4 regions of the Bradyrhizobium sp. USDA3010 genome follow, and region 4 is predicted to be linked to each of the others. Evidence: predicted binding sites of a transcription regulator. Region 4 holds the regulator's gene; each other region holds the start of a gene.
What was found. Region 4 encodes LexA, which represses DNA repair genes until DNA is damaged. Its sites were predicted from a motif close to TGTTCNNNNTGTGTTCNG; they were not measured.

Region 1 (5,889 bases), on a different contig from region 4:
ATGGACGCGCACGTCCTCGCCGCAGATCGCCTTGACCGCCGTCTCCAGCGCGCCCTGCACGGTCGGTGCATTGTCCTGGATCTGCCAGCCGGAGAACGGCGTGCCGTCATATTCGATGGTGAGCTTGTAGCGCGGCATCAGGCGAGCCGCGCCGGCGGCTTCAGCGGCGTGCCGCGCAGAAAATCCGCCGCCTTCATCGGCGCCTTGCCGGCGCGCTGCAATTCGAGAATCCGGACCGCGCCATCGCCGCAGGCGATCGCAAGATTGTCGTCGAGCACATCGCCCGGCTCGCCCGCGCCTTTGGCCAGTTCGCAGCGCAGGATCTTCAGCCGCACCGGCTCGCCCTCGCCTAAGAGCTCGCACCAGGCGCCGGGGAACGGCGAAAGCCCGTGAATGTGCCGCAGCACCGCACGCGCCGGCTGCTTCCAGTCGATCCGCGCCTCAGCCTTCTCGATCTTGGCGGCATAGGTGACGCCGTCCTCGCTCTGCTTCGTCAGCTGCAACCCGCCACGCTGCAGCGCGCCCATTGCGCGCACCATCAGATCGGCGCCGAGCGGCGCCAGCGCGTCGTGCAGGTCGGATGCCGTCATGCTGTCGGAGATCGGCAGCCGCTCGGCCATCGCGACGTCGCCGGTGTCGAGGCCGACATCCATCTTCATCACCATCACGCCGCTTTCGGCGTCGCCCGCCATGATGGCGCGGTTGATCGGCGCGGCGCCGCGCCAGCGCGGCAATAGCGAAGCATGCAGGTTGAAGCAGCCGAGCTTCGGCGCGTCGAGAATCGCCTGCGGCAGGATCATGCCATAGGCGACCACGACGGCGGCATCCGCGTCAAACGCGCGAAATTCCTCGAGCGCCTCCGGCGTCTTGAGGGTCTTCGGCGTCAGCACGGGAATGCCGAGGCGGCGCGCCTCCTGCTCGACCGGCGTCGGCTGCAACTGCAGGCCGCGCCGCCCGCCCGGTTTCGGCGCGCGGGTATAGACCGCCACGACCTCATGGCCATGGGCCACCAGCTCCAGCAGCGTCGGCACCGCGAAATCGGGCGTGCCCATGAAGATCAGACGGAGAGGCATCAGACAGGGCTCGATGGCATTTGGAGTGCTCCGTTATGCACGGGCTCAAGCGCGAAGCGCGTCCTCGCATCAGAAGCCCCGGGCATCCACGTCTTTCGTATCAGCGAAGCAAGACGTGGATGGCCGGGTCAAGCCCGGCCATGACGCGTCTGAGGAGCCGGCAACGCCTACTCCGCCGCGCGCTTGGCGGCCTTCTCGAATTTCTTGAAAACGCGGTCGCGCTTCAGCTTCGACAGATAGTCCACGAACAGCACGCCGTTGAGGTGGTCGATCTCGTGCTGGATGCAGGTGGCATAGAGCCCATCCGCATCCTCCTCGTGCAGCTTGCCGTCGAGGTCGGTGAAGCGCAGGCGGACCCGCGCCGGGCGCTCGACCTCCTCGTAATATTCGGGGATCGACAGGCAGCCCTCTTCGTAGACCGACAGCTCCTCCGAATGCGAAATGATCTCCGGGTTGATGAACACCCGCGGCTGCGGCGTGGTCTCGCCGTTCTCGTCGCGCTTGGCGAGGTCCATGGTGATCAGCCGCAGCGGCTGCGCGACCTGGATCGCCGCGAGCCCAATGCCCGGCGCGTCATACATGGTCTCGAGCATGTCGTCGGCGAGCTTGCGGATCTCCGGCGTCACCTTCTCGATCGGTTTCGACACCAGACGCAACTGCTTGTCCGGCAGGATGATGATTTCTCGTAATGCCATGGCGGCGATTTAAGCTGCTGACTTCATGGGGTCAATCCGCTCAGGAACCGGCTAACGCAGCCTTAACCACGTTTCTTCACGCAACGTTAACCACGAAATTTAAGGGCGTGTTTACCACAAATGTTCCCTTTTCGTTCGATGACGGTGCCGAATCGGCTACAACTGATGGCATGAACGAGATTCTCCTCACGATTGGCGACCTTCCGGTCCGTGTCGCCGACGCGTTAATCGGCCTTGGCGCGCTGGCGCTGATCCTGCTGTTCGCCATCGCCGTGGTGATCGCGCGCGCCAGCCGGCGCGGCGCGGAACTCGCGATGGCCCAGGCCATTCGCGCCGACGAGCTGGAGGAGCGGCTCGCCGACATGCTACGGGCCCAGAGCGAGGCCTCGGGGCGGGTCGACGCGATGGGGCAGGCTCTGGCCGGCCGTCAGGCCGAGATGGCCCGTGCCGTCAACGAGCGGCTCGATTCGGTGACCCACCGGGTCGGCCAATCGATGGAACAGACCACGCGCAACACGATGGATTCGCTGCGCGTGCTGCATGAGCGGCTCGGCATCATCGATCACGCGCACAAGAACCTCAACGAGCTCACCACCCAGGTGACGACGTTGCGCGACGTGCTCGCCAACAAGCAGTCGCGCGGCGCCTTCGGCCAGGCGCGGATGGAGGCGATCGTCCAGGACGGCATGCCGAAAGGCTCGTTCGAGTTCCAGTACACGCTGACCACGGGCAAGCGGCCGGACTGCGTCGTGTTCCTGCCCGACCAGCGCCCGCTCTGCATCGACGCGAAGTTTCCGCTGGAGGCCATGACCGCGCTGCACGACGCGCGCAGCGACGAGGAACGCAAATTCGCCAGCCAGCGGCTGCGCGCCGACGTGCTGAAGCATGTCAGCGACATCGCGGAGAAGTACCTGATCCCGGGCGAGACCCAGGACACCGCGCTGATGTTCGTGCCCTCGGAATCGGTCTATGCCGAAATCCATGACGGCTTCGACGACGTGGTCCAGAAGGCCTATCGCGCCCGCGTCGTGCTGGTGTCGCCCTCGCTCTTGATGCTGGCGATCCAGGTGATGCAGCAGATCCTGAAGGACGCCCGCATCCGCGACGCCGCCGACCAGATCCGCAACGAGGTGATGCATCTCGGCGACGATCTCGGCCGCCTGCGCGAGCGCGTGCTCAAGCTGCAAAATCACTTCGGCCAGGTCAACGAGGACGTCAGGCAGATCCTGATCTCGGCCGACAAGATCGAGAAGCGCGCCGGCCGCATCGAGGAACTCGACTTCAGCAAGTCCGAGACCCCAATCGAGGTGCCGCGGTTCGTGAAACCCAGCGCGCCCGAGCTGTTCCCCGGCCCGCGCAAACTGCAGGCGGGGGAGTAGGTGTTGCCTTCAGAAGTCGTTTGGCGCTCGCGCGCCCGGCTCTACCCCCGAGATAGCCGCCGGCGGCGGAAGGCCTCTGGGATACTGGATCGCCCGGTCAAGCCGGGCGATGACAGTCTTTTTGCGGCCGAATCTGGTAACGACTTCTCTATGATCGTGCCTGGTGATGTTGCTGACCGCAGATCGCGCAGCATAATCAGGTGTCATCGCCCGGCTCGACCGGGCGATCCAGTATCCCAGAGGCAGCAGTTTGGGGGCACGCAGCTTCTACGTCTACATCCTCGCCAGCCACATCGGCGGCACGCTTTATATCGGCGTGACAAATGACCTCATCCGCCGCGTCGGCGAGCACAAGCTGAAACTCATCAAGGGCTTCACCGAGAAATACGATGTGGTGAAGCTGGTTTATTTCGAGCAATTCGATGATCCTGAGAACGCGATCAAGCGCGAGAAGCGGCTGAAGAAATGGCCGCGCGCCTGGAAAATTGCCCTGATCGAGAAGGACAATCCGGACTGGATTGATCTTTACCCGGAGATAGCCGGTGGCGGCGGATAGGCCTCTGGGATACTGGATCGCCCGGTCGAGCCGGGCGGTGACAGTCTTTTTGCGGCCGAATCTGGTAACAACTGACCATGACCGCACCTGAAGCGACTGCGCCCCCGCCCCAAAAGGCCGCCTCATGGCACGAATTGGTCGCCGTGTATTTTCAGCGGCGCGTGCTAGTTGTGATGCTGCTCGGGTTTTCTGCTGGCCTGCCGTTCTCACTCGCCGGCCAGACGTTGCAAGCCTGGATGACCGAAAGCGGCGTGAACATCAAAACGATCGGCTTGTTTGCGTTTGTCGGCACCCCCTATTGGGCGAAGGTTTTCTGGTCCCCCGCAGTCGATGCCCTCGATGTGCCCGTGCTGAGCCGACTGCTCGGACGGCGTCGCGCATGGCTCATCCTGACCCAGCTATGGCTCATGGGCGCGATCATTCTGCTCGCCTGTTGCGATCCGTTCAAAGCTCCCGCGCTGGTGGCGATCGCGGCCCTGCTAGTGACGACGGCATCGGCGACACAGGACATTGTCATCGATGCATTCCGCGTTGAAAGCCTCGGCAAATCCGAGCAAGCGGCCGGAATGGCCTCCTACGTCGCAGCGTACCGCGTCGCCGCATTGGTCTCAGGCGCCGGCTCATTGCTGCTCGTCAGCGCCATCGTGAACACGGGCGTCGATCAGCAGCACGCCTATAGCGCGACCTTTGTGGTGATGGGCGTTCTGATCGCAGTCGGGATAGCAGCAACCTTGTTGGCGATCGAGCCGGAACAATCCGTCGAGGTTAGCGCGGAACATGCCGGCACCGGAGAAGTCGCTGGAAGGCGCGTCATTGAGGTTGCGGTCGCCAGTCTCAAAGATTTCCTGTCACGGGATGCCGCGATCGCAATCTTGCTCTTCGTCACGCTGTTCAAGCTAGCGGACGCCTTGGCTACCGCCATGAATACGACGTTCGCGCTGAAGATGGGTTTCTCCAGGGTTGAGCTCGCGGCTATCTTGAAGGGCGTCGGCTTCGCTGCAGCCCTGGCGGGCGGCTTTGTCGGAGGATTCGTTTGCCGCTCATTCTCGCTCAGCAAGAGCCTCTGGATCGGCGGGATCCTGCAAACAGTCGCCATCCTCGCCTTCTCGTGGCAGGCACTCGTCGGCTACGACGTTGCGTGGCTGACATTTGCGATCACGGCTGAACAGTTCACCGCAGGGCTCGGGACCGTAACGTTCGTTGCCTATCTTTCGGCACTGTGCGGCAACCCCTTGCACACAGCGACACAATACGCGCTTCTAACGGCACTGGCGGCGCTCGGGCGGACCGTCTTCGCCGCGAGCAGTGGCTATATCGCCGATGCGACAGGGTGGTTCGTCTATTTTCTTGTCTGCACCGCGTCAGCCATTCCGAGCTTCATTCTGCTCGCCTGGCTGCAACGGCGCGGACATTTTGACGAGCTGGGGCCGGTCAGGATTTGACGCCAGGCTGTCATCACCCGGCTTGACCGGGTGATCCAGTATTCCAGAGGCGTTCGTAATCCAGCGGAGAAGCCGCGGCGTACTGGATCGCCCGGTCAAGCCGGGCGATGACACCGCAATTGACGCAGCTACTTCGCCACCACGCTCCACTTGGTGACGATGGCTTCGCTCATCTCGCCGGCATCCTTGGCGCAGGCGATCTCGTCGACCTTCACCGAGATGGCCTTGCCGGAGAGGCTCTTGAGCTGCGCGGCCTGGGCGTCGTTGGTCGGAATCAGCTGAAAGGTTTCCGGCCCGGTCTCGAGGTTGCAGAGACCGTTCGGCGGCGGCAGGCGGCGCGGCTCGCTGGTGATCTGGTAGGTCGCGACGCGCTTGCCGCGATTCTTGGTGTCGCGCACCTTCATGACGCCGAGTTCCCCCGACAGTACGTCGCCGGCCCGGATCATCTTGCCGGGCTTCTGCGGCGCGTCGCTCTGCTGCGCGATCGCACAGGGCGCGGCGAAGGTTGCCGCCAGAAGCGCAACGCCCAGGCGTACGCCGAATCGGTGTGTCGTCATTTGCAGTGGTTCCGTACTTGATTCGTCAGAGCGTGGATGACCGTCCCCGAATCGTCATCCACCCTATCGTTTTGTTTCAGTGCGATCTTTTCGACTTATGAAGGATCGCCCGGCAAACAACGTTGCGTCCGGCCTTCGAGCGCGCGCTAGAACAGCGTCCGCTGCCGCATCGCAGCCGATAGCGTAC
Region 2 (5,889 bases), on a different contig from region 4:
GGCCGGTTGCGGTCGGCGCGCTGGAAATCCCGATCAGCTGCGGCACGGCGTTGCCTTCGCAGGCGCCGGTCTCGGCCTCGTCGATGTCGTCGATCACCGTGAAGTCGGCGGCCTCGGCGCTGTCGGCGACCCGGACCCGGACGGTGGCAAGGCGGGGGTCGTCGGTGAAGCTGACGTGAAGCCGCGCCTGCCAGGGGACCGATGCGATCTGCATCGTGGCGCCGCCGACCTCGATGCAGGGCCGGGGGCCCGGCAGGAATTCAGCGCGGGCAAACACCGCGGCCACGGCAAGGGGGACCACCGAGGCCAAAACCTTCATACGCAACATGACACAACTCGCTCGACCCAAGTCTGCCGCGGATCGCGGTGCTTATGGTTTGCGGAGCGTAAATGAGAGTGGTTACTGTCGCGTTGACGCGGCAGGCACCGGGCGGAAACGGGGGAGATCACGCCGCGCGGCGCAAATCGTCGGCCAATGCACGATAGGACAGCGCTTCGGCGAGGTGCAGCCGGCCGATCGTCTCGGCGTTGTCGAGATCGGCGAGCGTGCGCGCCACCCGCAGCACGCGGTGATAGCCGCGCGCGGTGAGGTGCATGGTCTCGGCCGCCTCGCGGAGCAGCTTCTGGCCATGCGCATCAGGCTGCGCGATGGTTTCGAGCAGCGCGCTCGGCGCTTCCGCATTGGTGCGGACATGCGGCATGCCGGCGGCAGCGTAGCGCGCGAGCTGGATGTCGCGCGCGGCCGCGACGCGTGCGGCGACTTCGGCCGAGCCCTCCGCCGGCGGCGGCAGGATCAGATCCGCCGCGGTGACGGCAGGCACCTCGATCCGCAGGTCGATGCGATCCATCAGCGGCCCGGAGATCCGCATCTGGTAGTCGGCAGTGCAGCGGTCGAGCCGGCCGCGCTTGCAGGAATAGCCGGGCTCATAGGCGTGGCCGCAGCGGCACGGGTTCATCGCCGCGACCAGCATGAAGCGCGCCGGATAGGTGACGCGATGGTTGGCCCGGCTCACCGAAACCTCGCCGTTTTCCAGCGGCTGGCGCAGCGAATCCAGCACCCGCGGATCGAACTCCGGCAATTCGTCGAGGAACAGCACGCCCTGATGCGCGAGCGAGATCTCGCCGGGCTTGGCGCGCATGCCGCCGCCAGTCAGCGCCGCCATGCTTGCGGAATGATGCGGGCTGCGGAACGGGCGCCGCGCGGTCAGGGCGCCGTCGCGGATCTCGCCGGCGACGGAGGCGATCATCGAGACTTCGAGCAGCTCCGACGGCGACAGCGGCGGCAGGATCGAGGGCAGCCGCGCCGCCAGCATCGACTTGCCGGCGCCGGGCGAGCCCATCATGAGCAAATGGTGTCCGCCGGCGGCCGCGATCTCGAGCGCGCGCTTTGCGCTTTCCTGGCCCTTGATGTCGCGCAGGTCGAGCAAGGCTTCCTCGCGCTCATGCACCTTCGGCTGCGGCCGCGACAGCACTTGCGTGCCCTTGAAGTGATTGGCGATCTGGATCAGCGAGTGCGCCGCAATGATCTGGATGTCGGGGCTTGCCCAGGCGGCCTCCGAGCCGCAGGCGGCCGGACAGATCAATCCCTCATCGCGCGAATTGGCGCCGATCGCCGCGGGCAGCACGCCTGCCACGGGCGCGATCGAGCCGTCGAGCCCGAGTTCGCCGAGCACGGTGAAGCCGCTGAGCGCATCCGGCGGGATCGCCCCGATCGCCGCCATCAGGCCGAGCGCAATCGGCAGGTCGTAATGGCTGCCCTCCTTGGGCAGGTCGGCCGGCGCGAGGTTGACGGTAATGCGACGGGCGGGAAGCGCGAGGCCGGAGGCGATCAGCGCCGAGCGCACCCGCTCGCGCGCCTCCGACACCGCCTTGTCGGGCAGGCCGACAATCGCGAACGCCGGCAATCCCGGCGCGACCTGCACCTGCACGTCGACCGCGCGAGCCTCGATCCCCTCGAATGCGACGGTGGAAACCCGCTGGACCATGCTGCCCCTATCTTCCGCCACCCAAGGTAGCGGAGCGGATTGCCCAGCGCAAGAACATTAAGGGAACATCCGGGGGCGACGCGCGCCGTCCCCGGATGATCAGCCGTCAGAGCGTCATCTGCATCGGTTCCGGATAGTAGTGGAAGCCCTCGCCGGCCTTGGCGACATGGCCGTAGCCGGGCCAGGCGAAGTGGTAGGACATCACCGGCGTCTTGTTCGCGGCCAGCATCTCGAGCAGCTTGACCCGTGAGTTCGCCGCCTGCTTCGGATCGGTGTCGTAGGAGAACTCCATCCGCGGCCGCTCCAGCAGCAGCACCGCGTGATGCGAGAGGTCGCCGAGGAAGGCAAAGGACTTGCCACCCGAGCTGACCATGAAGATGGTGTGGCCCACGGTGTGGCCGGGCGCCGCGATCGCCTGCACGCCGGGCAGGAATTCCTGGCCGTCCTTGAAGAACACGATGCGGTCGCGCACCGGCAGCAGGTTCTTGCGGGCGTGCACCACAAAGTCCTTCAACGGACTGCCCATCTTGCCTTCGTCGGTCCAGAAATCGAGATCGCTTTGCGCGATGTAGTACTGCGCATTCGGGAACAGCGGCTTGTCGTCGGCGCCGACAATGCCGCCGATATGATCGATATGCGCGTGCGACAGCACGACGGCGTCGATGTCCTCCGGCTTGATGCCGGCTTCCTGCATGCTCTTCTGCTGCCGGCCGGTGGTCGGACCGAAGGCCTTCGAGGTGCCCATGCCGGTATCGAACAGGATCAGTCTGTCGCCCATGTTGACGATCGGCGAGTTCTGCTCGAGCACGACATTGTCGGGCGAGAGGAAATTGTCGGAGAGCATCTTCTTCACTTCTTCCTTCGGCACGCCGGTGAAGGTGCCGGAGGGATCGCCGAGCGGAAGCGGGCCGTCGGAGACGACCGTCACTTCGGCATCGCCGAGAACGAAGCGGTGCCAATAGGGTGTCTGCGTGCCGAGCTTGGGCGCGCGCGCCTGCGCGGTGCCGCCGAGCAGTGTGCTGGCGCCGAGACCGGCACCGAGCGCGAGCAAGGATCGTCGTGAGACATTGAGCGTCATAACGTCTTCCTCCAAGATTTTTATGAGATTTTCGCGTTGTCGCCCGCATTGGCCCGCCGCTTGACCTGACGCAGGCAACAGGATGCTGCCTTCGCCTGCGCAAGCTGGCAAGAAGAATAAGGCGAACGGCAGCGCGGTCGAACTCTGGCTAGAGCTCAACCTGCATGTGCAGCGCACAAGGGAAGAGGATTATTTCGCGGCGCGCTTCTTCTTGATGGTATCCCAGATCATCGCTGCGACGTCGGGGCCATTGAGCCGCTGAATGGCGCGGATGCCGGTCGGCGAGGTGACGTTGATCTCGGTCAGATTGCCGTCGATCACGTCGATGCCGACGAACAGCAGGCCGCGTTCGCGCAGCGCCGGTCCGAGTGTGGCGCAGATTTCGCGCTCGCGATCGGAGAGCTCGGTCGCCTTGGCCGCACCGCCGCGCACCATGTTGGAGCGCAGATCGTCCGCCGCCGGCACGCGGTTGACGGCGCCGGCGAATTCGCCGTCGACCAGGATGATGCGCTTGTCGCCATGCTTCACCTCGGGGAGGAAGCGCTGGATCACCCAGGGCTCCCTGAAGGTGACCGAGAACATGTCGAACAGCGACCCGAAGTTCATGTCCTGCGGCATCACGCGGAAAACCGCGGCGCCGCCATGGCCGTGCAACGGTTTCATGACGACGGCGCCGTGCTGGTCGCGGAAGGCGTTGATCTCGTCGAGGTCGCGCGAGATCAGGGTCGGCGGCATCAGCTGCGGGAAATTCATCACGAACAGCTTTTCCGGCGCGTTGCGCACGCTGGCCGGATTGTTGACGACCAGGGTCTTCGGATGGATGCGCTCCAAAAAGTGCGTCGAGGTGATGTAGGCGAGATCGAACGGCGGGTCCTGCCGCAGCAGCACGACGTCGAAGCCGTTGAGCGGCTCCCGCTTCGGCTCGCCCAGCGTGAAGTGATCGCCGACCTCGTCGCGCACGGTGAGAGGCTGCACCGGCGCCACTAGCTCCTCGCCGCGCAGCGACAGCTTGTCGGGCGTGTAGTAGGAAATGCCGTGGCCGCGCTTCTGCGCCTCGAGCAGCAGCGCAAAGGTCGAATCGCCGCGGATGTTGATGCGCGCGATGGGATCCATCTGGACGGCGATCTTCAATTTCATAAGTGTGTCCCGCGAGGTCTGAGGGTAACTTTAAGGGCTTGCGTCGAATGCCGCTAACAGATGGCGCGGCAGGCTCTTCGGCGCAATCAGCACGGCGTCGAATCTGAGGTCAAATTCGGCATGTTCGGGATGCGCCATCAGCCAGGCCTGCGCGGCGTTGACGATGCGCTGCTGCTGGCGCGGCGTCACCGCATAGGCGGCGTCGTCGAGGCTGGCACGGGCCTTGACCTCGACGAAGGCGACGAGATTGCGCCGGCGCGCAACGAGGTCGATCTCGCCATAGGGCGTGCGGAAGCGTCTCGCCAGGATGCGATAGCCCTTGGCGATCAGAAGGGCCGCCGCGCGGCTCTCGGCCGAGATGCCGGTGCGGAACGCGGCGACGCGTTCGGGCGAGGCGCTGTCAGTCTTCGCCATCGCCGTCCCCGATGGTCTTCGCGAGCTCGAGGGCGCGCGCGTAAACCTCGCGGCGCGGCCGGCCCGACAGTTCGACCGCGTGGGCCACCGCATCCTTGACGCTGCCGCGGCCAAGCTGCGCGCGCAGGAGATCGTCGAGCGCATCCTGGCCCATCACCCCGGCATCGTCGGCCGGAGGTCCAATCACGAGCACGAACTCGCCGCGCGTCTCCAGCGCGTCCGCGTTGGCCGCAAGCTCGGCCACCGGCGCGCGCTTGACCTCCTCGTGCAACTTGGTCAGCTCGCGACAGATCGCCGCATCGCGCCCAGCCATGATCGCGGCGAGATCGCGCAGCGTGTCCTGCACGCGATTGCCCGATTCGAACATCACGAGCGTCGCATCGATCCGGGCGAGCTCGGTAAGCCGCGCGTGGCGCGCGTGCTCCTTCGCCGGCAAAAATCCCTCGAAGAAGAACCGATCGGTCGGCAGCGCCGCAACCGATAGCGCCGTCAGCACCGACGACGGCCCGGGCACCGCGACGACGGCATGCCCGGCGGCGCAGACGTCGCGCACCAGCTTGAAGCCGGGATCGGAGATCAGCGGCGTGCCGGCGTCCGAGACCAGTGCGATGGCAGCACCTTGCGCCAATCGCTCGAGGATCTTGGGCCGGGCCTGGGCCGCGTTGTGCTCATGGTAGAGCGCCAGTTCGACGGTGATTGCATAACGCTCGGTCAGCCGGCGCGTGATCCTGGTGTCCTCGCAGGCGATGACGTCGACGCCCGCCAGCGTTTCCAGCGCGCGCAGGGTGATGTCGCCGAGGTTGCCGATCGGGGTCGCCACCAGATGGAGCCCGGGCGCGGCCTTTGGCGCCGCCAGCTGCTGGCCGGCGATCGAAAAGGTCCTGGCCGCTGTGCCTGTCGTGGCATCGGAATGGTGGAGGGAACTGGCTTTTGCGCGCATAATGCCAATCTAGAGGGATGGCAGCACTTGCGCCACATCCGGAAACCGCGATGACGGTAGGCGGTTGCCGAGGGAAACGGGAGCCGCGGCAACGGCGCCGCGAGGCCATAATCCTTTTGTTTTAGTTAACTATTCGCCGACAATATGCCTGAATCCACCCGCCTCATCAGAGCTGGATGGAGTCCTGGCCGATCCTGGTCGGTCAAGAGAAGAGAGACGATGGCAGGCCCGCATCACCGCATGTCCCCGCCGTCGGGCACGACCCGGCGAACCGCGCTTGGTCTGCTCGTTGGCGCGCCGTTGCTGAGCGCCTGTTCCGGCGTCCAGCAGAGCCT
Region 3 (5,889 bases), on a different contig from region 4:
CCGCGATAGAGCAGGCTTGCGGCGAGCCAGACGCCGTCGGCGGCACTGGCCTTGAGCTGCGCGAGCAGACCAAGCGCTTTCTCCTCTTCGAAACGATGCGCCAGCGCCAGCACCAGGAGCTGGCCTTCGGCGAAATCGACGAGATCGGACAGAGTGAGCCGGCAGTCACCCTTCTCGATGCGCTCGATGCCGCCGCCGCGCTTGCCGCGGGTGAGCAATTGACACAGCCGGCCGTAGGCGGCGCGGTCGCGCGGATAGACCAGGATATCGGGCGTGCCGTCGATGAAGACGATGCGGGCGCCGATCAGAAGCTTGGGCGGATGGGCGACCTTGTCGCTGTCGAGCTCCTTCCAGGCGCGCACCACGCCGGCCAGCGTGTTGTGATCGGCGAGCCCGATCACGGGAATCCCAAGTTCGCTCGCCTGATGCACATAGGCGCGCGGATCGGAGCCGCCGCGCAGGAAGGAGAAATTGCTGGTGATGCCGATCTCGGCATAGTCGGGCATCAGATTCTTGTTTTGACGCGTTTTCTTCACGCGAACCGGCTCCCACTTCGCTCGAAAACGCTCTGCATATTCATGCGAACAGCCCGTGCACATACCAGTTGGCCGGGACCGGCTCGCCCGCCTCGTCGCGCAACTCGCTCTCGTAGAGGCCGTCGCGAAAGATCCAGAAGCGCTGGCCCTCGGCATCCTCGACGCGGAAGTAATCGCGCGTCAGCGCCGCGCCGTCCTGCTTCCACCATTCCATCGCGATGCGCTCGGGGCCCTCGACCCGCACCACCGCATGCAAGGCGCGCCGCCAGGTGAACTGGTGCGGCGGACCGTCCGGCACACTCGCGAACGGCACTTTGATGGGCTCGGGCCGCTCGAACAGCCTGAGCGGTCGCAGCGGCGGCTCGCCGGCGACGCGGTCCGGCCAGGCGGCCGCGCTCGCCGCGGCCAGATGATGTTGCGCCGGCAGCGCGAGCGCTGATCGTTCGGGGATATGGCTCTCGAGCGGCAGGTGCACGACGACGCGTTTGCCCCCGATGCGGGCGGCGATGCGGTCGATCAGCGCCGAGATCTCGTCATTGTCGTGCACTGACGTGTCGAGATCGCGCTGCTGCTGCACCACGATCTCGGTACGCCCCGCGGCAAGACGGATGAGATCGAAGCCGAAGCCGGGATCGAGCGGATCGTTGAGCGCATCGAGCCGCTCGCGGAACAGGCGGTCGATCATCTCCGGCCGTGTCACCGGACGCCCGGTCTCGACCATGATCGCGCGCACTGCGCCGTCGGTGCGGAAGAAGCTCGCTTCCAGCTGCCGCGCGCCCTTGCCCTGCTTCTCCATCGCCGCGACCAGCGTCTTGGCGAGGCTTGAGAGCGTCAGCGCGATCACGGTGTCGGTCGCGATGGGCTCGGGGAAACGCTTCTCGACGATGTAATCGGGCAGCGGCTTGCGCGGGCTGATCGGGGCATCGCCCTGCCCGAGCGCGTGGCCGAGCAGGGTGGTGAAATCGGCACCGAACCGCGCCGAGATCTCATGCGGCGCGCGCGAGGCGACATCGCCGATGGTCTTCAGGCCGGCGCGGCGCAGGCCGGTGGTGACGGCAGGATCGGCGCCGAGCGCCGACACCGGCAGCGGGCCGACCGCCTCCGCCTCCGCGCCATCGGCGATGATCTGCCCCGAGGCGGTGCGCGTCAACGTGCGCGCCGCGATCGAGGTGCCGGCGATCGCCGCACTGACGGCAAAGCCGCGCCGGCTCAGCGCATTGATGACGATCTGCAGCAGCGCGCGCTCGCCGCCGAACAGATGCGCGCAGCCGGTGATGTCGAGGAACAGCCCGTAAGGCGGATCGAGCGCGACCAGCGGCGTGAAGCGGTCGCACCAGTCGGCGATGTCGTTCAGCGTCTTCAGATCGGCGGCGGGGTCTGCATCGTAGACCGTAAGCTCCGGGCAGATCGCCCGCGCATTGGCAAGCGGCAGCCCGATCGACAGCCCGGCCCGCACCGCCGCCTCGTCGATCGCGTGCAGCAGGATCGCGTTGCGGTCCTTTGCGACCACGACGCTGGGGAGATCGCCACTTAACCCATTCGTGAGGGACGCATGAGCGGACGGGTTCCCTCCCCCCTTGCGGGGGAGGGCCAGGGAGAGGGGTAAGCCGCATACGCCGGTGTCCGTGATACCCCTCTCTCCAACTCTCCCCCGCAAGGGGGGAGAGAGCCCTACCACCGCCCGTGTGTCGGTTGGCACAACGGCATGCCCATCAGCTTGCGAGGCGATGTCCCGCGCGAGCTTGCGCTTGATGCGGTCGATGGGCAGGCGTGGCAGCCATAGGCTGAGGATACGCCGACGGTTCACTGAATTGGCACTCATCACATTTCCATTCCATGATCCATCGCCCGACCGGGCCATGACGATTGCGCACGAGTTCGGCCTCGAAGCGCGGCGCGCCCCAGGCGCTTGCGGCATTGCCTGGCGGCGAATGCGCCGCGCGCACGATCCAGCGCGTCTCCGCGGTCGAGGGCATCGGCGTGGCCGCGATCCGCAGCATCAGCGCGGTGACGCCGGAGGCTTGCGCGGCCAAGGTCAATTTGCGGCTGGCGACGAGATCGAGCTGGCGCGCATGGCCCCAGATCTCGAGCACGACCGCGCCGAGCGCATCGCAGGCGAGCGCGTCGGCCGCGGTGCGCAGGCCGCTGTCGACATCGGCGGCACGCACGGTGACCAGGAGGCGCGGATCGAGGCCGAGCTCGGCCAGCCCGCGCATCGACAGCGCGCCGTTTTCGCGGTCGGAAAAATCCTGCCGCACCCAGACCAGCGGCTTGCGCGCTGACACCCGTCCGGCGAGCCCGGCGATGAAGCCGGTCGCCGCGCCGCCTTGATGGCCGGCCGCGAACACCTCGTGCAGCGCGGCCGGTGCAAGCCCGCCGCGCAGCATCGCGTCCGCGCTCGTGTGGCCAAGCGCGATGCGGTTCGGCATCGCCGCCTCCGAGGGCGCCTCGATGCGCGCGATGCTGCCGCGCAGAGACGCAAGCGTACCCGTGCGTGCGCCATTCATTGCGCCGCTCCTTCCACCTGAAAATTTGAGGCCGTCACTGACCAGAACAGAGAACCAGGGACTGGCTCATTTGTTCATGATATGTTCTAATATAAAGCTAACAGGGCCCGCGGAGTCAATCGGATTGGTGAGCCCATCGATTCATGAATGGAATCAATGAGATTCAGCAGCCGCCGAAGCGGACGGGCTCTGCTCTTCCGCAAGTCAGGCGCGCAGGCCCCGAAAATGGCGGCGTGACGGAAACGGAGCAATCGCATGCGTATCATCGTGCTCGACAACGACACCGATTTCGAGGGCTGGCGCAAGGCCGCGCGGCGATTGGCGCTGAATGACGTGAAGCCTGCGGAGGTCACGTGGACCGTACGCAAGGACGACGAGCTGTCATCAGCATCCTGCCTGAATGACTTGCCCGATGCGCCGCAGGCGCGGTTCAACGTGACAGCCATTTTCGTCGAGCTCGCAAAGACCGCGATCCTGCATCGCAATGACGAGCGCTTCGCCCTGCTCTATCGCCTGCTGTGGCGGCTGCGCAGCCACCACGATCTGCTCAGCGTGACTGATGATCCTGACGTCGCCGAGGTCCACGCGATGGCGCGCGCGGTCTATCGCGATATCGACAGGATGCACGCGCAGCTCCGCTTCCGCGAGATCGGCCGCGAGCGGACGGCACATTACCTCGCCTGGTTCGAGCCGGAGCATCGCATCGTCGAGTTCACCGCACCTTTCTTCGCCGGCCGCTTCGCCGACATGCCGTGGTCGATCCTGACCCCCGACGTCTGCGCGCATTGGGACGGGCACGCGATCTCGATCTCGCCCGGCGTCGCCAAATCCGAGGTGCCGAGCGAAGACCGGCTCGAGGAGGTCTGGCGGCGTCATGACAACGGCCTCTTCAATCCCGCGCGGCTGAAAGTGATGGAGATGCCGCAGGCCTATTGGAGGAACCTGCCCGAGGACTCGATCATTAAGCCGCTGATCGAAGACGCCATGCGCATGACCAGCGGCCCCTTCATTGCACGCAAGGCGGCCGCGCCGCTGAAGCTGCAGGATGAGCCGATGGCCCGCAAGCAAACTCACGACATGCAAGCGCGCGACACGATCGCTGCCTTGCGCGAAGAGGCCGCCGATTGCCGCGCCTGCCCGCTATGGAAGGACGCAACCCAGACCGTGTTCGGCGAAGGCCCGCAAGACGCGACGCTGATGCTGGTCGGCGAGCAGCCCGGCGACAAGGAAGATCTCGCAGGCCATCCCTTTGTCGGACCGGCCGGGCAGATGCTCGATCGCGCGCTTGAGGACGCCGGCATCGCGCGCGCCAAGGTCTACATCACCAACGCGGTCAAGCATTTCAAATTCGTGCCGCGCGGCAAGATCCGGCTGCACCAGAAGCCGGGCACACAGGAGATCCGCGCCTGCCGCCAGTGGTACACGCGCGAGCTTGACGCCATCAGGCCGGAACTCGTGGTGGCGCTCGGCGCCACCGCAGCGCAGAGCGTGCTCGGCAAGATCACCCCGATCAACAAGAACCGCGGCCGCCTGATCGATCACGACGGAACCAAGGTGCTCGTCACCGTACATCCGTCCTACCTGTTGCGGCTGCCCGACGAGAAAGCCAAAGCGCTGGAATATCAGCGCTTTATTGACGACCTGAAAATTGCCGCAGATCAGCTGCGCAATGCGGCTCGCGCGGCCTGAGTTGCGCCAAACCGGCGGAACCAGGGACAACACTTCAACGTGAAATTGTTTCTGGACGCTGACAAATGCCTACAACCTTTAATTGATCCGTGGTACTGTGACGTGTTCCAAAGGTATCGGGCGTCATGTTCACGCCATGACGTACCTGAGGCGGGCGCGCTGCGCGGTTTGCTAGCCCCGATCGTGCGGCGCGCCACCTCATCTCGCAATCCTCCCCTCCTCAGTCACCTGCTCGCAGCACGCGCCGGATTTCTGGTTATTTGAATTCCTGGTTGCCAGGATTTCCGGTGACCTCGATTCCCGGTGGCGTGGCTTCGCGGGCCCGACCTCTCGCTGCCGGCATCCTCGCCTTCCGCATGTCTCGCTCCGCGAAATCCGGACGAGTGACTTCAGTCACGATCATTGCGCAATCGGTGATCGTCTGTTGCTGAAGATTGCCACGAGGCCGCGAAGGCTCGTGGACCTTCAATACGTTGCACAACAATTCCGCAGGATGTCCACCGTCATGGGGGGCCGGTTCATTTCACGGGGCGGATTTCAATTGCCTGTCATATGCATCGATCAAAATCGGAGGCATTGGGACAGGAGTTTACCATGAGCGATATGGCGTTACCCGGCTCGATCGAGCCCGCCCTGAAAAAGGGTCCGGACCTCGACAAGGGCTTCCACCCCATGACGGGGATCATTTATTTGGGCGTGGTCGCAGCCGCGCTGCTGTTCGTTGCCTACAGCATCTATGCCGACGTCGACGCCACCGGCACGCGCATCACGTCGTTCCTGCCCTACATCATGCTGTTCGTCGCGCTGCTGATCGCGCTCGGCTTCGAATTCGTCAACGGCTTCCACGACACCGCCAACGCGGTCGCCACCGTGATCTACACCCGCTCGCTGCCGGCGCATATCGCCGTGGTCTGGTCGGGCATGTTCAACCTGTTCGGTGTGCTGCTCTCGAGCGGCGCCGTCGCGTTCGGCATCGTGTCGCTGCTGCCGGTCGAACTGATCCTGCAGGTCGGCTCCAGCGCCGGCTTTGCGATGGTGTTCGCGCTCTTGATCGCCGCCATCATCTGGAATCTCGGCACCTGGTGGCTCGGCCTGCCGGCCTCGAGCTCGCACACCCTGATCGGTTCGATCATGGGCGTCGGCATCACCAACGCGCT
Region 4 (5,889 bases):
ATTCAATGATGTTTCCCACTGACGCAGCGACAATCACGCGACGAAAATCGCTCGGTACTCGAATTGCCATGTGCTGCTCCTATCAATTGCAAACGCTACTCTTCGCGTTTTTCAGCGCTCGATCCGCTCGCGGCGTGCGCGTGGTGCGCGGCGTTGCAGGCGAGATTTGCGAGTTTGTCCGCAACGCCTGATCTCAGGGGAGTTTTGGGCCACCTGAGAAGAGCTCCAGCGGCCTTCAGTGCCGCGAGCCGTTGCCACCTCATCCCTGTCTGTCCGGGAGTGGAGGCATCAGGACAGTCTAGTCCCAATGGGATCGGCACCTAATGAGACTTTCGGCTCGACCGGTTTGACGCAGGCACCGGCGGCGGCCTGCCGCCGGGAGCCGTGACGCAGGTCGGTCCTGGTATCCCGGCTGGCCGGTCCCGTGTTCTTGATCCGTTCCGCTAGCGATCAGGTCGCAGCTTCCGCTAGCCTTGCCCCCGGCAGGGATCGCGAGCGGAATGGCGGAGCAGGGCACGACGCCGGGCGGCAGACGCGGCTACGCGGGGACGTGGCCGCCGCGCGCGGCTGCGCCGGTCGGCGGCTATATTCCTGTGTGCGCCGGCATCTGGCGGCCACTCGTCGAGACATTGCGGCATTGGGTGCGCGCGGAGACGGGGGCCGGGCGGTTGTTGCCGTGGGTGCCGGTGGCGTTCGGCACCGGGATTGCGTTCTATTTCGCGGCCGAGCACGAGCCGGTGCTGTCGGTCGCGGCGTCAGTCGCGATCGCGCTCTGCCTGCTGGCACTGCTGCTGCGCCGGCGCAGCGTGTTTCCCGCCGTCGTGATGCTCGCTGCGGTCGCGGCGGGCTTTGCGACCGCGACATGGAAGACCGAGCGGATCGCCCACGGCGTGCTGGCGCGGCCGATATTTTCCGTGGCGCTGACCGGCTTCGTCGAGACACGCGACGTCAGGGAGAAGACCGACCGCTTCGTGCTGCGCGTCGTGTCGATGGAAAGCCAGCGCGAGGTCCCGAAACTCGAGCGCGTCAGGCTCTCGGTCAAGAAGGGCACCGCGCCCGAGGTCGGCAGCTTCGTCGAATTGAAGGCGCGGCTGATGCCGCCGCTCGGGCCGCAGCGACCGGGCTCCTACGATTTCGGCCGCGACCTTTATTTCCAGGGTATCGGCGCCTCCGGCTTCGTGATGGGCGCGGTGAAGACCAGGGAGCCATCGGCGAGCGGCGGCCTCGCGCTGCGTTATGCCGCCTTCATGCAGGGCTTGCGCGACGCCATCGACGCACGCATCCGCACCACGCTCGATGGCGATCAGCGCGCGATCGCAACGGCGCTGCTCACCGGCCGGCGCGATGCGATCACGACGCCCGTCAACGACGCGATGTTCATCTCGGGGCTCGGCCATGTGCTGTCGATTTCCGGCTACCACATGGCCGTGGTCGCCGGCGTCGTGTTCTTCACGATCCGCGCGCTGCTTGCGCTGTTTCCGGCGCTGACGGCCGGACACCCGATCAAGAAATGGGCGGCGGCGGCTGCGCTTGTCGCAGCGGCGTTCTACCTCCTGTTGTCGGGAGCGGAGGTCGCGACCCAGCGGTCGTTCTTCATGACGGCCGTGGTGCTGATCGCTGTCATCGTCGACCGCCGCGCGATCACCTTCCGCACGCTGGCGGTGGCGGCGCTGATCGTGCTCGCGATCGCGCCGGAGGCGCTGGTGCATCCGAGCTTCCAGATGTCGTTTGCGGCGACGCTGGGGCTGGTGGCGCTGGTGCAGATCGGGCTGCCGAACCTGCTGGCGTCGCCCGATCATTCGGCGACCGCGCGCCTTGCGCTGTGGGGCGGGCGTGAGCTCACGATGCTGATGCTGGCCTCGCTGGTGGCGGGGCTCGCGACCACGCCCTACGCCGCATTCCACTTCCATCGCGTGACGCCCTACGGGCTGCTGGCGAACCTTGCGGCGATGCCGGTTGTGTCGGCGGTCGTGATGCCGGCCGGCCTGCTCGGGCTGCTCGCCATGCCGTTCGGCTTCGACGGCGTGTTCTGGGCGATCATGGGGTTCGGCATCGACTGGATGATCCTGGTGACGCAATGGGTCGCAGCGCTCCCCGGCGCAGTCGGTCGGATGGCGGCGTTCGGCGTCGGACCGATGATCCTGGCGAGCGCCGGGCTGATCCTGCTCGGATTGCTGCGTTCGCCGCTGCGCTGGTCGGGTGCGATGCTGCTGGTGGTGGCTTCGGTCTGGGCGGTGCGGGTGCCGCAGCCCGACGTGCTGGTCTCTGCCGACGGGCGCAACGTCGCGGTGCGGGGCGGCGACGGGCGGCTGCATCTGATGCACAGCGCCAAGGATGCCTTTCTCGTGAAGGAGTGGCTGGCGGCGGATGCCGATGCGCGGATCGCCACCGACGCATCGCTCGGTGAGGGTGTCTCTTGCGATCCGAGCGGCTGCGTGACGCAAGGTCCCCGCGGCGCCTTCGTCGCGCTGGCGAGCCGGCCGGAGGCATTGGCCGACGATTGCGAGCGTGCGGCGCTGATCGTGAGCGCGCGTCCGGCGCCGAAGGATTGCGCGGCTTCGGTGATCGATGCCGAGCGGTTGCGGCGCCACGGCGCGCTGGTGCTGCGGCGCATCAGGGACGGCTATGCCATCGATGCGGTCAAGCCCGGCGGGATCGACCGGCCGTGGTCGCCGGCGGTTCCCGGCGATAGCGAGAGCGAGACGACGCTGCGCACGCCCGCCAGCGCGCCGCGGCCCGCCGTCGATACGACGCCGGCCGAGACCGATTTGCAGGCCGAGGATTAGCCCGGATCGAGCGAGGTGCCGGTGGGCAGCTCGAACAGGCCGAGGTGGTATTCGTCGGAGTCGGGGCCGGCGTCGGGCTTCTTGACGAGGGTGAAGGAAGCCTCGGGGAATTGCTCCCAGACCTTCAGGTCGTCAGCCGTCACCGTCAGCCAGCCGAACCGGAACATATACCGGCCCGGCTCCGTGACGCGTCCGGCCTTTTGCCATGTGACCTTGTCGACCACCACGCACGTCCTCCGTGCCCGATGATGCGCCAAGGCGCGCGCCGACGCAATTCTCCAGCCGCGCCCCGGAACCCGGCGTCCGGGGTCGCTCGAAATCGCTTAGGTCACCCGCCGCCGGACAGCTCATTCCGCGGCGACGATGCGTTCAACCCAAAAACAGCGACGCAAATGCGGAGGGCCGCCGCTCCACAACCTTCGGCTTCTGCTCGACCGGCGGATGCAGTGCCGGCAATTGCAGCACGCTGACGCGTTGTCCCTCGACGAGCTGGGTCACCAGCACATGGCTGCCGTCGGGGAATTCGACCGCGTCATGATGGCGATCGGGAACGTCGGGCTCGACTTCGTTGAACACGCCGACGCGGAAGTTCATCGTCTTGGTCCAGATCCAGCGGCTGTCGTAGCGAACGTTCTCGGCGAAAGCGAGCTCGGTGCCCGGCAGCATGCAGACCGCGACAGTGGGATCGGTCTCCGAAGCAAAGCCGCGGGTCGACGTCCCGCGGAAAGTCGTGGTGATCAGCGTCTCTCCAACAATGGCGGGGCGCGACGCCACGGCGTGCAGACTATAGTCACACATCGGATGGCTCCTCAAATCGAGGTAGCGACCCGTGCCTCTCCTTGAGGCATAGGGCCTCTACCAGAGTGGACGATAGCGAACGAGTGTCTCCTCGTTTCTGGGCGATTGTACGACTGGTCGCCCAACGCTCCCGATCACAAACACGCGACGCTGCGTGAGAGGTATCGGAGCGCATCGGGTAGGCCGCACGTTACGCTATCATTCAAGGAACGATCCGATGTGTCGCTCGTTCCTTGCCGCCATCAGTATTTGCGATAGAGGCCGATCAGCTTGCCCTGGATGCGGACCCGGTTCGGCGGCAGGATGCGCACTTCATAGGCGGTATTGGCCGGCTCCAGCGCGATCGACGCGCCGCGGCGGCGGAAGCGCTTCAGGGTGGCTTCCTCCTCGTCGATCAGCGCCACCACGATGTCGCCGGTATTGGCGACGTCGTTGCGCTGGATCAGCGCCATGTCGCCGTCGAGGATGCCGGCGTCGACCATCGAGTCGCCGCGCACTTCCAGCGCATAGTGCTCGCCGGAGCCGAGCATGTCGGGCGGCACGCTGATGGTGTGGCTGCGGGTCTGCAGCGCCTCGATCGGCGTGCCGGCAGCGATCCGGCCCATCACGGGGACCGCGACCGGACGGTTGCCGTCGTCCTCGGCGATCGGCGGCGTGCTGGTGCGCTTGCCGAGGGTGCCTTCGATGACGCTCGGGGTGAAGCCGCGGCGGCCGTTGCCGCCGCCGGCCGAGAGCTCGGGCAGCTTGATGACTTCGATGGCGCGGGCGCGGTTGGGCAGGCGGCGGATGAAGCCGCGCTCCTCCAGTGCAGTGATCAGGCGGTGGATTCCGGACTTCGAGCGCAGGTCGAGCGCATCCTTCATCTCGTCGAAGGAGGGCGGTACGCCGGCCTCTTTCAGACGTTCATTGATGAAACGCAGAAGTTCGTACTGTTTGCGCGTGAGCATCTCGAGTATTCCCCCGGTTGGTAGCGTCGTTCGATTCCGAGACTTTTCAGGCGGGGCCTGACCTCAGGAGCACGGTGCTCATCACAAGCGCTCCCTCGCGGCCTCCCATTTGTACACACCAGTACTCGAAACAAATCATGAACGGACACTATATGTTCGATATGTGTTCCGCAACCACTTAATTTCCGGTGAACGCATCCGGTGAGCGCTCAAGCGATCCAAACTGCGCTGTCACTCAGGCAGCGTCAGGATCTCGCATTCGCTGCCTTTGACGGCGGCAGGCGCAAACGGCGGACGCACGAGAAGTGCCCGTGCCGCAGCGAGATTCCCGAGCAGCGACGAGTCCTGCTGCGTGACAGGCGTTGCGATCAGCGTGCCGTCCTCGCGCTCCTCGAGGCGAGCGCGCAGATAGTCCTCGCGCTGGTCGTTGGCGGTGAGGTCGCGGCCGAGCAATGCGCTCGCGCGGCGATGGTGAATCGCTTTCCGGCCGCTCAGCGCCCGAATCAACGGCACGAGAAACAGGAAGGCGCAGACATAGGAGGACACCGGATTGCCGGGCAGGCCGATCACCCGCATCGCGCCGAGCCGGCCATGCATCATCGGTTTGCCGGGCCGCATCGCGATCCGCCAGAACGCCATCTCGACGCCCTCGGCCTCCAGCGACTGCTTGACCAGGTCGTGGTCGCCGACCGAGGCGCCGCCGGTCGTGATCAGGATGTCGGCACCGGTCTCGCGCGCCCGGCGGATGCCGGCGGTGGTGGCTTCCACCGTGTCGGCGGCAACCCCGAGATCGACGGTCTCGGCACCTTCGGCGCGCGCCAGCGCCCGCAGCGCATAGCCGTTGGAATAGACGATCTGGCCGGGGCCGGGCGTCGAGCCCGGCATCACCAGCTCGTCGCCGGTCGCCAGCACCGCGACCTTGGGACGGCGGTGCACCGCGAGCTCCGGATGGTTCATGGCGGCCGCCAGCGACAGCGCGCGATCGGAGAGGCGGCTGCCGGCCGCGAGCAGCACGTCGCCTTCACGGAAATCGACGCCGGCCGGGCGGATGTGCCGTCCGGCGGCAGCTAGCTCCGTGATCGTGATGTGGTCGCCGTCGACGGCGGTGTCTTCCTGAATGATGACGGCGTCGGCGCCATGGGGGATCACGCCGCCGGTGAAGATCCGCACCGCTTCGCCGGCGCCGACCGTGCGCTCGAACGGCCGGCCGGCGGCGACTTCGCCGATCACCCTGAGCCGGACCTTCAGATCACCAGCGTCGGCCGCACGCACGGCATAGCCGTCCATCGCCGACATCGGCTGCGGCGGCTGGGTGCGCCGGGCGGCGAGGTCGCGCGCCAGGGTGCGGTGGTAGGCGG

Region 1: AC066Y_RS02685 (DNA recombination protein RmuC) is a predicted target of LexA. The motif match lies at 1,890-1,907, and genes of this name have one in related genera.
Region 2: AC066Y_RS20505 (YifB family Mg chelatase-like AAA ATPase) is a predicted target of LexA. The motif match lies at 2,036-2,053, and genes of this name have one in related genera.
Region 3: AC066Y_RS22870 (ImuA family protein) is a predicted target of LexA. The motif match lies at 3,115-3,132, and genes of this name have one in related genera.

The regions. Positions count from the first base shown of each region.
Region 1 is NZ_JBWJZD010000001.1:604,803-610,691, forward strand. It holds gene truA (tRNA pseudouridine(38-40) synthase TruA) at 1-138, opposite strand, end outside; gene fmt (methionyl-tRNA formyltransferase) at 138-1,073, opposite strand; gene def (peptide deformylase) at 1,241-1,768, opposite strand; gene AC066Y_RS02685 (DNA recombination protein RmuC) at 1,939-3,147, shown strand; gene AC066Y_RS02690 (GIY-YIG nuclease family protein) at 3,398-3,703, shown strand; gene AC066Y_RS02695 (AmpG family muropeptide MFS transporter) at 3,781-5,145, shown strand; gene AC066Y_RS02700 (hypothetical protein) at 5,274-5,702, opposite strand; gene recR (recombination mediator RecR) at 5,849-5,889, opposite strand, start outside.
Region 2 is NZ_JBWJZD010000012.1:180,132-186,020, reverse strand. It holds gene AC066Y_RS20510 (hypothetical protein) at 1-328, opposite strand, end outside; gene AC066Y_RS20505 (YifB family Mg chelatase-like AAA ATPase) at 447-1,985, opposite strand; gene AC066Y_RS20500 (MBL fold metallo-hydrolase) at 2,092-3,063, opposite strand; gene gshB (glutathione synthase) at 3,253-4,200, opposite strand; gene AC066Y_RS20490 (YraN family protein) at 4,231-4,614, opposite strand; gene rsmI (16S rRNA (cytidine(1402)-2'-O)-methyltransferase) at 4,601-5,554, opposite strand; gene AC066Y_RS20480 (penicillin-binding protein activator) at 5,774-5,889, shown strand, end outside.
Region 3 is NZ_JBWJZD010000015.1:85,489-91,377, forward strand. It holds gene AC066Y_RS22860 (error-prone DNA polymerase) at 1-506, opposite strand, end outside; gene AC066Y_RS22865 (Y-family DNA polymerase) at 577-2,358, opposite strand; gene AC066Y_RS22870 (ImuA family protein) at 2,249-3,043, opposite strand; gene AC066Y_RS22875 (UdgX family uracil-DNA binding protein) at 3,299-4,732, shown strand; gene AC066Y_RS22880 (inorganic phosphate transporter) at 5,327-5,889, shown strand, end outside.
Region 4 is NZ_JBWJZD010000002.1:476,675-482,563, forward strand. It holds gene AC066Y_RS05315 (MFS transporter) at 1-70, opposite strand, end outside; gene AC066Y_RS05320 (ComEC/Rec2 family competence protein) at 501-2,786, shown strand; gene AC066Y_RS05325 (hypothetical protein) at 2,783-3,010, opposite strand; gene AC066Y_RS05330 (hypothetical protein) at 3,156-3,584, opposite strand; gene lexA (transcriptional repressor LexA) at 3,827-4,531, opposite strand; gene AC066Y_RS05340 (molybdopterin molybdotransferase MoeA) at 4,763-5,889, opposite strand, start outside.